DNA from 2 places in the Kocuria rhizosphaericola genome. Region 1 is predicted to be linked to the other one. Evidence: predicted binding sites of a transcription regulator. Region 1 holds the regulator's gene; the other holds the start of a gene.
The links. The regulator HrcA, encoded in region 1, represses chaperone genes, less so after heat shock. The targets are predictions, from matches to a motif close to TTNGCACTCGNNNNNNNCGAGTGCNAA.

Region 2: groES (co-chaperone GroES) is a predicted target of HrcA. The motif match lies at 2,806-2,832, and genes of this name have one in related genera.

What each region holds. Positions count from the first base shown of each region.
Region 1 is NZ_JBISWK010000163.1:31,642-35,928, reverse strand. It holds gene ACH9D2_RS16780 (DUF4870 domain-containing protein) at 1-379, opposite strand, end outside; gene ACH9D2_RS16775 (DUF3097 domain-containing protein) at 537-1,400, opposite strand; gene hrcA (heat-inducible transcriptional repressor HrcA) at 1,576-2,583, shown strand; gene dnaJ (molecular chaperone DnaJ) at 2,655-3,806, shown strand; gene ACH9D2_RS16760 (16S rRNA (uracil(1498)-N(3))-methyltransferase) at 3,803-4,287, shown strand, end outside.
Region 2 is NZ_JBISWK010000112.1:12,894-17,180, reverse strand. It holds gene ACH9D2_RS11265 (SGNH hydrolase domain-containing protein) at 1-433, opposite strand, end outside; gene groL (chaperonin GroEL) at 592-2,193, opposite strand; gene groES (co-chaperone GroES) at 2,344-2,640, opposite strand; gene ACH9D2_RS11250 (ABC transporter substrate-binding protein) at 3,070-4,041, shown strand; gene ACH9D2_RS11245 (iron chelate uptake ABC transporter family permease subunit) at 4,173-4,287, shown strand, end outside.

The sequences.
Region 1 (4,287 bases):
GCGGTTCCCCGCGGTTGACGCGGACCCCGCCGATCAGGGAGCCGACGGCGAGCAGCAGCCACGCGCCGGCCGCGGCGAGCGCGAAGAACCAGCCGATGAACGGCACGGGTGCGAGCAGGATCCCCGCCACGACCACGAGGGTGGGCAGCAGGGTGAAGTTCATGGCCTCCATCGACTCCTGCTCGGTGAACGGCCCCCGCCCGCGGAAGACGCGGTGGACGAGGAAGGACGGGACGAAACCGATGACTCCGCCGAAGTGCGCCAGGGTCGCCCACTGGTGGTCCTCGGTGACGGTCAGCGGCTGGGCCACGGGGGAGAGGCCCTCGAACGGGGCCCCGGCGTTCTCGCGGCTCGATCGGGGGTCGGTCTGCACGGGCACGGAAGTCCTTCGGCGGTGGGACCGCGGCGGGGCCGCGGCCGGTGGGTGGGACACGACCATCCTACCGACCGGTCCCGACGGCGGGGGATCGCGGCCGCCCACGTGTGCCTTTGTGACGCCGCGCTGGGCGGACCCTGGAGGCCGGGACGGCGCCGGATCACTCCCCGGGAGCGGTGAGGAAGTCGATGAGCTCCTCGACCCGGCCCAGCAGGGAGGGCTCCAGATCGGCGTAGCTGTCCACGCGGGCGAGGATGTGCTGCCAGGCCCGTCCCAGGTCGCCAGGGGTGCGGTGCGGCCACCCGAGGGCGGCGGCGGTGCCGGTCTTCCAGTCGGTGCCCCGCGGGACCACGGGCCAGGCGTCGAAGCCGAGCGTGCGCGGCTTGACCGCCTGCCAGATGTCGACGTACGGGTGGCCCAGCACCAGGACGTTGCCCGCGGCGCCGGGCAGGCGCATGGTCTCGGCGGCGATCCGGGACTCCTTCGAGCCGGCCACGAGGTGGTCCACGAGGATCCCGAGCCGCCGCCCGGGGCCCGGCCCGAACTCCCGCACGGCGGCGGACAGGTCGTCGATGCCGTGCAGCGGCTCCACGACGATGCCCTCGACGGCCAGGTCGTGGCCCCACACCTTGGCCACCAGCTCGGCGTCGTGGTAGCCCTCGACCCACACGCGGGAGGCCTTCGCGGTGCTCGCGCGGAGCCCTTCGACGGCCACGGACCCGGACCGCGTGCGGGAGGGCCGCTTCGCCGCCGGGGCCCGACGGGGTTCGACGACGACCACGGGCTCGCCCTCGAGCAGGAAGCCCGGGCCCAGGGGGAACGCCTTGACCCGTCCCCTGTGGTCCTCCAGGCCCATCACGCGCATGCCGCCGATCGTCTCCAGGGACACGACGGCGCCGACCCAGCCGGTCGTGACGTCCTCCAGGAGCATCCCCGGGGCGACCGGGACCTCCGCGGAGACCGGCCGGCGGCGGGCGAGGGCGTCGTCGTCGAGGCTGCGCGGCCCCCAGCCGTGCTCGCTCATGGTCGTCCTCCCGGGTCGCGGTGCCGCGCGTCCGGCGCGGATCAGCCGGAAGCGTACCAAACCGCGGGCGGCGGTCCGGCCGTCGGACACGGGGGCTACACTGGACGGCGTTAGCACTGTGGCCGCCCGAGTGCCAGGGAGGCCGGGTGGCGAGAACGGACCGGGGAGGAGCGACGTGAGCGAGCCGAGACGACTGCAGATCCTGCAGGCCATCGTGGAGGACTACGTGCACTACCGCGAGCCCGTGGGCTCCAAGGCCCTCGTGGACCGGCACCGGCTCGGCGTCTCCTCGGCCACCGTGCGCAACGACATGGCCGCACTCGAGGAGGAGGGCCTGATCACGGCCCCCCACACGAGCTCGGGCCGGATCCCCACCGACAAGGGCTACCGCACGTTCGTCGACCAGATCGCGGCCGTCAAGCCGTTGTCGGGACCGGAGCGGCGGGCCATCCAGCGGCTGCTCGACGACGCCGCCGACATCGACGACGTCATGGAGCGCACCGTGCGGCTGCTCGCGCAGCTCACCCAGCAGGTCGCGGTCGTGCAGTATCCGCACGCCTCCGGCGTCACCGTGCGCCACGTCGAGGTCGTGGACCTCGGGGCCGGCCGGGTGCTCGTGGTGCTCATCCCGACCAACGGCCGGGTGGCCCAGCGCGTGGCCGTGCTGCGGGCGCCCCTCGAGGAGTCCCAGCTGTTCGAGCTGCGCGCCCGGGTGCTGGCCGCCGTGGTCGGGCGCTCCCTGACCGCGGTGCCGGACGCCCTCGCCGTGATGGCGGCGGGCACCGCCCCGCCGCTCCAGCCGGCCGCCGCGGCCGTGGGAGAGGCCGTCGGCGCCCTCGCGGCGGGCGGGGCCGAGCACCGCATGGTCATGGCCGGCACCGCCAACCTCGCCCGCGCCACGGGGGACTTCCACCTGAGCATCGGCCCGGTCCTCGAGGCCCTCGAGGAGCAGGTGGTGATGCTCCGGCTGCTGTCCGAGATGGAGCAGGACGCCCGCGGGGTCGCCGTGCGGATCGGCACGGAGAACGCCGAGGGACCGCTGTCCGAGGCCGCCGTCGTCGCCACCGGCTACGGGCCGCAGTCGAAGGTGGGGGTCGTCGGACCCATGCGCATGGACTACCCGTCCACGATGGCCGCCGTGCGCGCCGTCGCCCGCTACCTCTCCCGTATCCTCGGGGGCTGAGCCCCCGAGGGCCCCGCCCCCGGGGCCCTCCAGCGAAACCCACCACAGACCTCTCGACAGAACGGACCACGGTGAGCGATCACTACGAGACCCTGGGCGTGTCCCGGGACGCCAGCCAGGAAGAGATCAAGAAGGCCTACCGCAAGAAGGCCCGCCGGCTGCACCCCGACGTCAACTCCGGCCCCGAGGCCGCCGAGGACTTCAAGCGCCTCTCCCACGCCAACGACGTCCTCTCCGACCCCGAGAAGCGGCGGGTCTACGACGCGACGGGCAACGAGAACGGCACCGACACCGGCTTCGGCGGGGGCTTCCCCGGCTCGGGCTTCGGCTTCGCCGACATCTTCGACACCTTCTTCCAGGGTGCCGGCGGCGCCGGCGCCGGCCGGCGCGGTCCGGCGTCCCGCACGCGGCAGGGCCAGGACGCCCTGATCAACGTCCGGGTCTCCCTCAAGGACGCGGTCTTCGGGACCGAGAAGAAGATCACCGTGGACACCGCCGTGGTCTGCCCCACGTGCAACGGCAGCTGCTGCCAGGCGGGCACCCAGCCCGAGACCTGTGACGTCTGCCACGGGTCCGGCCAGGTCCAGCGCCAGGTCCAGTCCATCCTCGGCACCGTGGTCACGGCGGCGCCGTGCGCCACCTGCCAGGGCTTCGGCACCGTCATCAAGCACCCCTGCCACGAGTGCTACGGCGAGGGCCGTGTGCGCGACCGCCGCCCGCTGACCGTCAAGATCCCCGCCGGCGTCTCGACCGGCAACCGGATCCGCCTCTCGGGGCAGGGCGAGGCCGGCACCGCCGGTGGGCCGAACGGCGACCTCTACGTCGAGCTGAAGGTCGATCCCGACCCCACGTTCGAGCGCCAGGGCGACGACCTGCACGCCCGCGTCCGGGTGCCCATGACCTCGGCAGCCCTCGGCACCACCGTGACCCTCGAGACCTTCGACGGCGAGCGCGAGGTGCCCGTGTCCCCCGGCACGCAGACCGGCCACACCGTGACCCTGCACGAGCTCGGGGCCACCCGGCTGCGCGGCGGCGGCCGCGGCGAGCTGTTCGTCCACCTCGAGGTCGAGACGCCCACGGCGCTCGACGACGAGCAGCGCGAGCTGCTCGAGCAGCTGTCCCGGCTGCGCGGCGAGGACCAGTCCACCGGCACGACCCTGAACTCCCCGGCCGGCGCCGGCGGCTTCTTCTCCCGGCTCAAGGACAGGTTCTCCGACTTGTGAGCCTGCCGGTCTTCAAGGTCGAAGCGGGCCGGCTCGCCGGCCTCGGCCCCGGAGCGGCACTCACCGTCACCGGCCCGGAGGCCCGGCACGCCGTCACCGTGCGCCGCCTCGCGCCCGGCGAGCACCTCGAGCTCGTCGACGGCGCGGGGACCCGGGCCACCGGGGAGCTGCGCACGGGGGACCGGGACAGCATGGAGGTCGGCGTGGTCTCGGTGACCACCGAGCCCGTCCGCACGCCCAGTCTCGTCCTCGCCCAGGCCCTCGCGAAGGGCGACCGGGACCTGCTGGCCGTGGAGACGGCCACCGAGCTGGGCGTCGACGCCGTGGTGCCCTGGCAGGCCGACCGCTCGATAGTGCGGTGGAAGAAGGAGCGCGCCGCCAAGAGCCACGAGAAGTGGGTGCACACCGTGGCGGCCGCCGCGAAGCAGTCCCGCCGGGCGGCCTGGCCGGAGGTGCTGCCCCTGTGCGCCACCCGCGAGCT
Region 2 (4,287 bases), on a different contig from region 1:
AGTAGTCCACCTCGGCGAGCGCGAGCGCCCAGTTCTCCACGTAGAGCACCGAGGCCAGCGCCTCCGTGCGCACCCGGTCGATCCGCGCCTCCGGGAAGAACCACCACGCCAGCACCAGGGTGCCCAGGATCGTGAGCACCGCCAGGGGCAGCAGCCGCTTGAACACGTGCAGCCAGTACCGTCCCAGCGCCAGGGGCCGTCCCGCCTCGAGCTTGCGCACGAAGGACAGCGTGAGAAAGAACGCCGAGATCAGCAGGAAGACGTCCACGCCCCCCGACACCCGGTCCAGGAACACGTGATAGACCACCACGAGCAGCACCGCCACGAACCGCAGCCCCTGCACCTCGGGGCGGAACCCCGCGTACCGGGCCACCCGCCGGACCGTGGCCGTCCCGACGCCGGCGGGCGCGTCCTGCTCGGGGGGGCTCGTCATGGGCATCTCCTGGGCATCTCCTGGGCACACCGTGCCGCGGAGGGGCGCGGCAGCGGTCGGGCGGACCCCCGCACTCTACCGGAGGCCCCGGGGCGGACCCCGGGGACGGCGACGGACCCGCCCCACCGTGGTGGGACGGGTCCGCGGGGCGGGCCGGGTCAGTGCTGGTGGCCGTGCCCGTCGTCGTCGGCCGGCTTGTCCGTCACGAGCGTCTCGGTGGTCAGCACGAGCGCCGCGATGGACGCGGCGTTCTGCAGCGCCGAGCGGGTGACCTTGACCGGGTCGATGATGCCCGCGCCGACCATCTCGACGTACTCGCCGGTGGCGGCGTCGTAGCCGTGGCCGGCCTCGAGCTCGGCCACCCGGGAGGCGACCACGGCCCCGTCCTGGCCGGCGTTCTGGGCGATCCAGTACAGCGGCTGCCGCAGGGCGCGGCGGACGATGCCGAGGGCGGTCGCGGCGTCGCCGGTGAGCCCGAGGTCGGACTCGTCGAGGACCTTCGCGGCCTGCACGAGAGCGGTGCCGCCGCCGGAGACGATGCCCTGCTCGAGGGCCGCGCGCGTCGAGGACACGGCGTCCTCGATGCGGTGCTTGCGCTCCTTCGCCTCCACCTCGGTGGCCGCGCCGACCTTGATGACCGAGACGCCGCCGGCCAGGCGGGCGAGGCGCTCCTGCAGCTTCTCGCGGTCCCACTCGGAGTCGGTGCGCTCGGACTCGGCGCGGATCGTGGCGACCCGGTCCTGGATCTCGGCCTCGGTGCCGCCGCCGTCGACCAGGGTGGTGGTGTTCTTGGTGACCGTGACGCGGCGGGCGGTGCCCAGCTGCTCCAGGGTGACCTGGTCGAGGCTGATGCCCAGCTCGGTGGTGATGAGCTGGCCGCCGGTGAGGACCGCGAGGTCCTGCAGGATCGCCTTGCGGCGGTCGCCGAAGCCGGGGGCCTTGAGGGCCACGACGTCGAGGGTGCCGCGCAGCTTGTTGACCACGAGGGTGGAGAGGGCCTCGCCCTCGACGTCCTCGGCGATGATGGTCAGCGGCTTCTTGGCCTGGAGCGCCTTCTCCAGGACGGGCATGAGCTCCGGCACGGAGGAGATCTTGCCCTGGTACAGCAGCACCAGGGAGTTCTCCATGACCGCTTCCTGGCGCTCGGTGTCGGTCACGAAGGACGGGGAGAGGTAGCCCTTGTCGAACTGCATGCCCTCGGTGACGTCGAGCTCGACCTCGGTGCTCGAGCCGTCCTCGATCGTGATGACGCCGTCCTTGCCGACGGTCTCGAAGGCCCGGGCGATGAGCTCGCCGATCGCCGGGTCCTGCGCCGAGATGGTCGCCACGTGGGCGACGTTGGCGCCCTCCACGGGGCGGGCGTTCTCGAGCAGGCGCGCGGCCACGGCCTCGACGGCCTTCTCGATGCCGCGCTTGAGGCTCAGCGGGTCGGCGCCGGCGGCCACGTTGCGCAGGCCCTCCTTGACGAGCGCCTGGGCCAGCACGGTGGCGGTGGTGGTGCCGTCGCCGGCGACGTCGTTGGTCTTGGTCGCCACCTCCTTGGCGAGCTGGGCCCCGAGGTTCTCGTAGGGGTCGTCGAGCTCGACCTCGCGGGCGATGGTCACGCCGTCGTTGGTGATCGTGGGGGCGCCCCACTTCTTGTCGAGCACCACGTTGCGCCCGCGCGGGCCGAGGGTGACCTTGACGGTGTCGGCGAGCTTGTTGACGCCGTTCTCGAGGGACTTGCGTGCGGCATCGTCGAATGCCAGCTGCTTGGCCATGGACTATGGCTCCTTCTGGGTGGCTGGGGTCGCCAGCGGGGTTCGGGGATCAGGATCGGCGAAGGGTGCCCGCCGCGGGCCCCGCGGGGCGTGTGCGGCAGGCACCCTTCGTCAGGACTGCGCGGTCTGCGCCGGGTCGGTGCGCCCGGTCTACTTCTCGACGACGGCGAGCACGTCGCGGGCGGGGAGCACCAGGTACTCCTCGCCGTTGTACTTGACCTCGGTCCCGCCGTACTTGGAGAAGATCACGACGTCGCCCTCCTTGACGTCGACCGGGATGCGGTTGCCGGAGTCGTCGACACGACCGGGTCCGACGGCCAGGACCTTGCCCTCCTGGGGCTTCTCCTTGGCGGTGTCCGGGATGACGAGACCGGACGCGGTGGTCTGCTCAGCGGCGAGCGGCTGAACGACGATGCGATCCTCGAGAGGCTTGATGGAGACCGACACGATCTCTCCTTGTCTGTAGGGGTGGAAAACGGTGGGCGACCGCGGGCGGAGCCCGCCGTCGAGCTTCGGGCCGGTCGGCGCACCGACCGTCGTCGCGGTGCCGATCGATCGCCTGGCCCTTAGCACCCTCACCCGGAGAGTGCCAAGGCCAACTGTAGGAGGGGGCTGGCAGTCGGTCAAGGCGAGTGCCAGCGCGCCGCCCCCCGGGATCCGTGCGGACCGAATTAGGTCACACCGGTGTTCCCCAATGATTTGCCTCACTCCCATCCGACGCTCTAGGTTCATCGGTAAGGCAACCCTTACCTCGGCCGAGCAGCGGTGCCCTCCTCGACGACCCCCACGCCTGAGTGGGGGTCCGTCGCGCCCACCGGATCCCGCCGGTGCCCTCCGCCCCGGAGCACACCGGCGTCCTCTGCACGAAGGAAGACCATGAACCGCACTGCCCCACACCGCTCCACCGCCCTGCTGACCGCCGCCTCGGTCCTGGCCCTGGCGGGCTGCTCGACCTCCGGCGCGGCGACCACCGGCGGGGACGCGCCGGGCGCCGCCTCGACCGGGACCGTCAGCGTGGAGCACGCGCAGGGCACCACGGACGTCCCCGTGGACCCGGAGAACGTCATCACCTTCGACCTCGGGGTCCTCGACTCGATGCGGGCCCTGGACGAGGACGTCCAGGGCCTGCCCCGGGGCGGCAGCCTGCCCGAGCAGTTCTCCGAGTACCGGTCGGACGAGTACGTCAACGCCGGGTCCATGAAGGAACCGGACCTCGAGGCCGTCGCCGAGGCCGCCCCGGACCTGATCATCATCTCCGGGCGGACCGCCGACTTCTACGACGAGCTCGCCGAGATCGCTCCCACCGTGGACCTCTCGCTCGACCAGACCGACGCGCTGACCTCCTTCACCGAGCAGTCCCGGACCCTCGGCGAGATCTTCGGCAAGGAGGCCGAGGTCGCGGAGCGGCTGACCGCCATCGAGGAGCAGGTCGAGGAGGCGAAGGCCCGGACCGCCGAGGCCGGCACCGCGATGTTCCTGCTGACCAGCGCCGGGGAGGTCAACGCCTACGGCCCGGAGTCACGCTTCGGCAACATCGTCTTCGACCTGCTGGGCTTCGGGTCCGCCGCCGACGTCCAGGCCGAGGGCACCCACGGCGAGGCCGTCTCCTTCGAGGCCGTCGCCGACGCGGACCCCGACCACCTCTTCGTGCTGGACCGCGACACCGCCATCGGCCAGTCCGGCGGCGAGGCCGCCCAGCAGGTGCTCGACAACGAGCTCGTCGACGGCACCACCGCCGCCCAGCAGGACCGGATCACCTACGTGGACAGCGCGAGCTGGTACCTGGTCGGATTCGGCCTGGACAACTTCCCCGCCATGATCGCCGAGGTCCAGGAATCCCTCTCCTGATCCGCCGACCCGGTCGAGCACGACTCCCGGGTGCTCCGCACGGCGACCGCGCGGAGCACCCGGGACCGCGCCGGACCGCGACCGCGGCCGTCCCCAGAACCGGAAGGTCCCCCGATGACCAGCACGAGACGATGAGCACCGTCGTGCCCCCCGCACCGCCTCCCGCGATCGCCGGCCCCGTGCCGGCGGCGCCGCCGCCGGAGGGCTCCACCCCGGTGCCCCCCGGGGCGTCCGCGCGGGCCAACG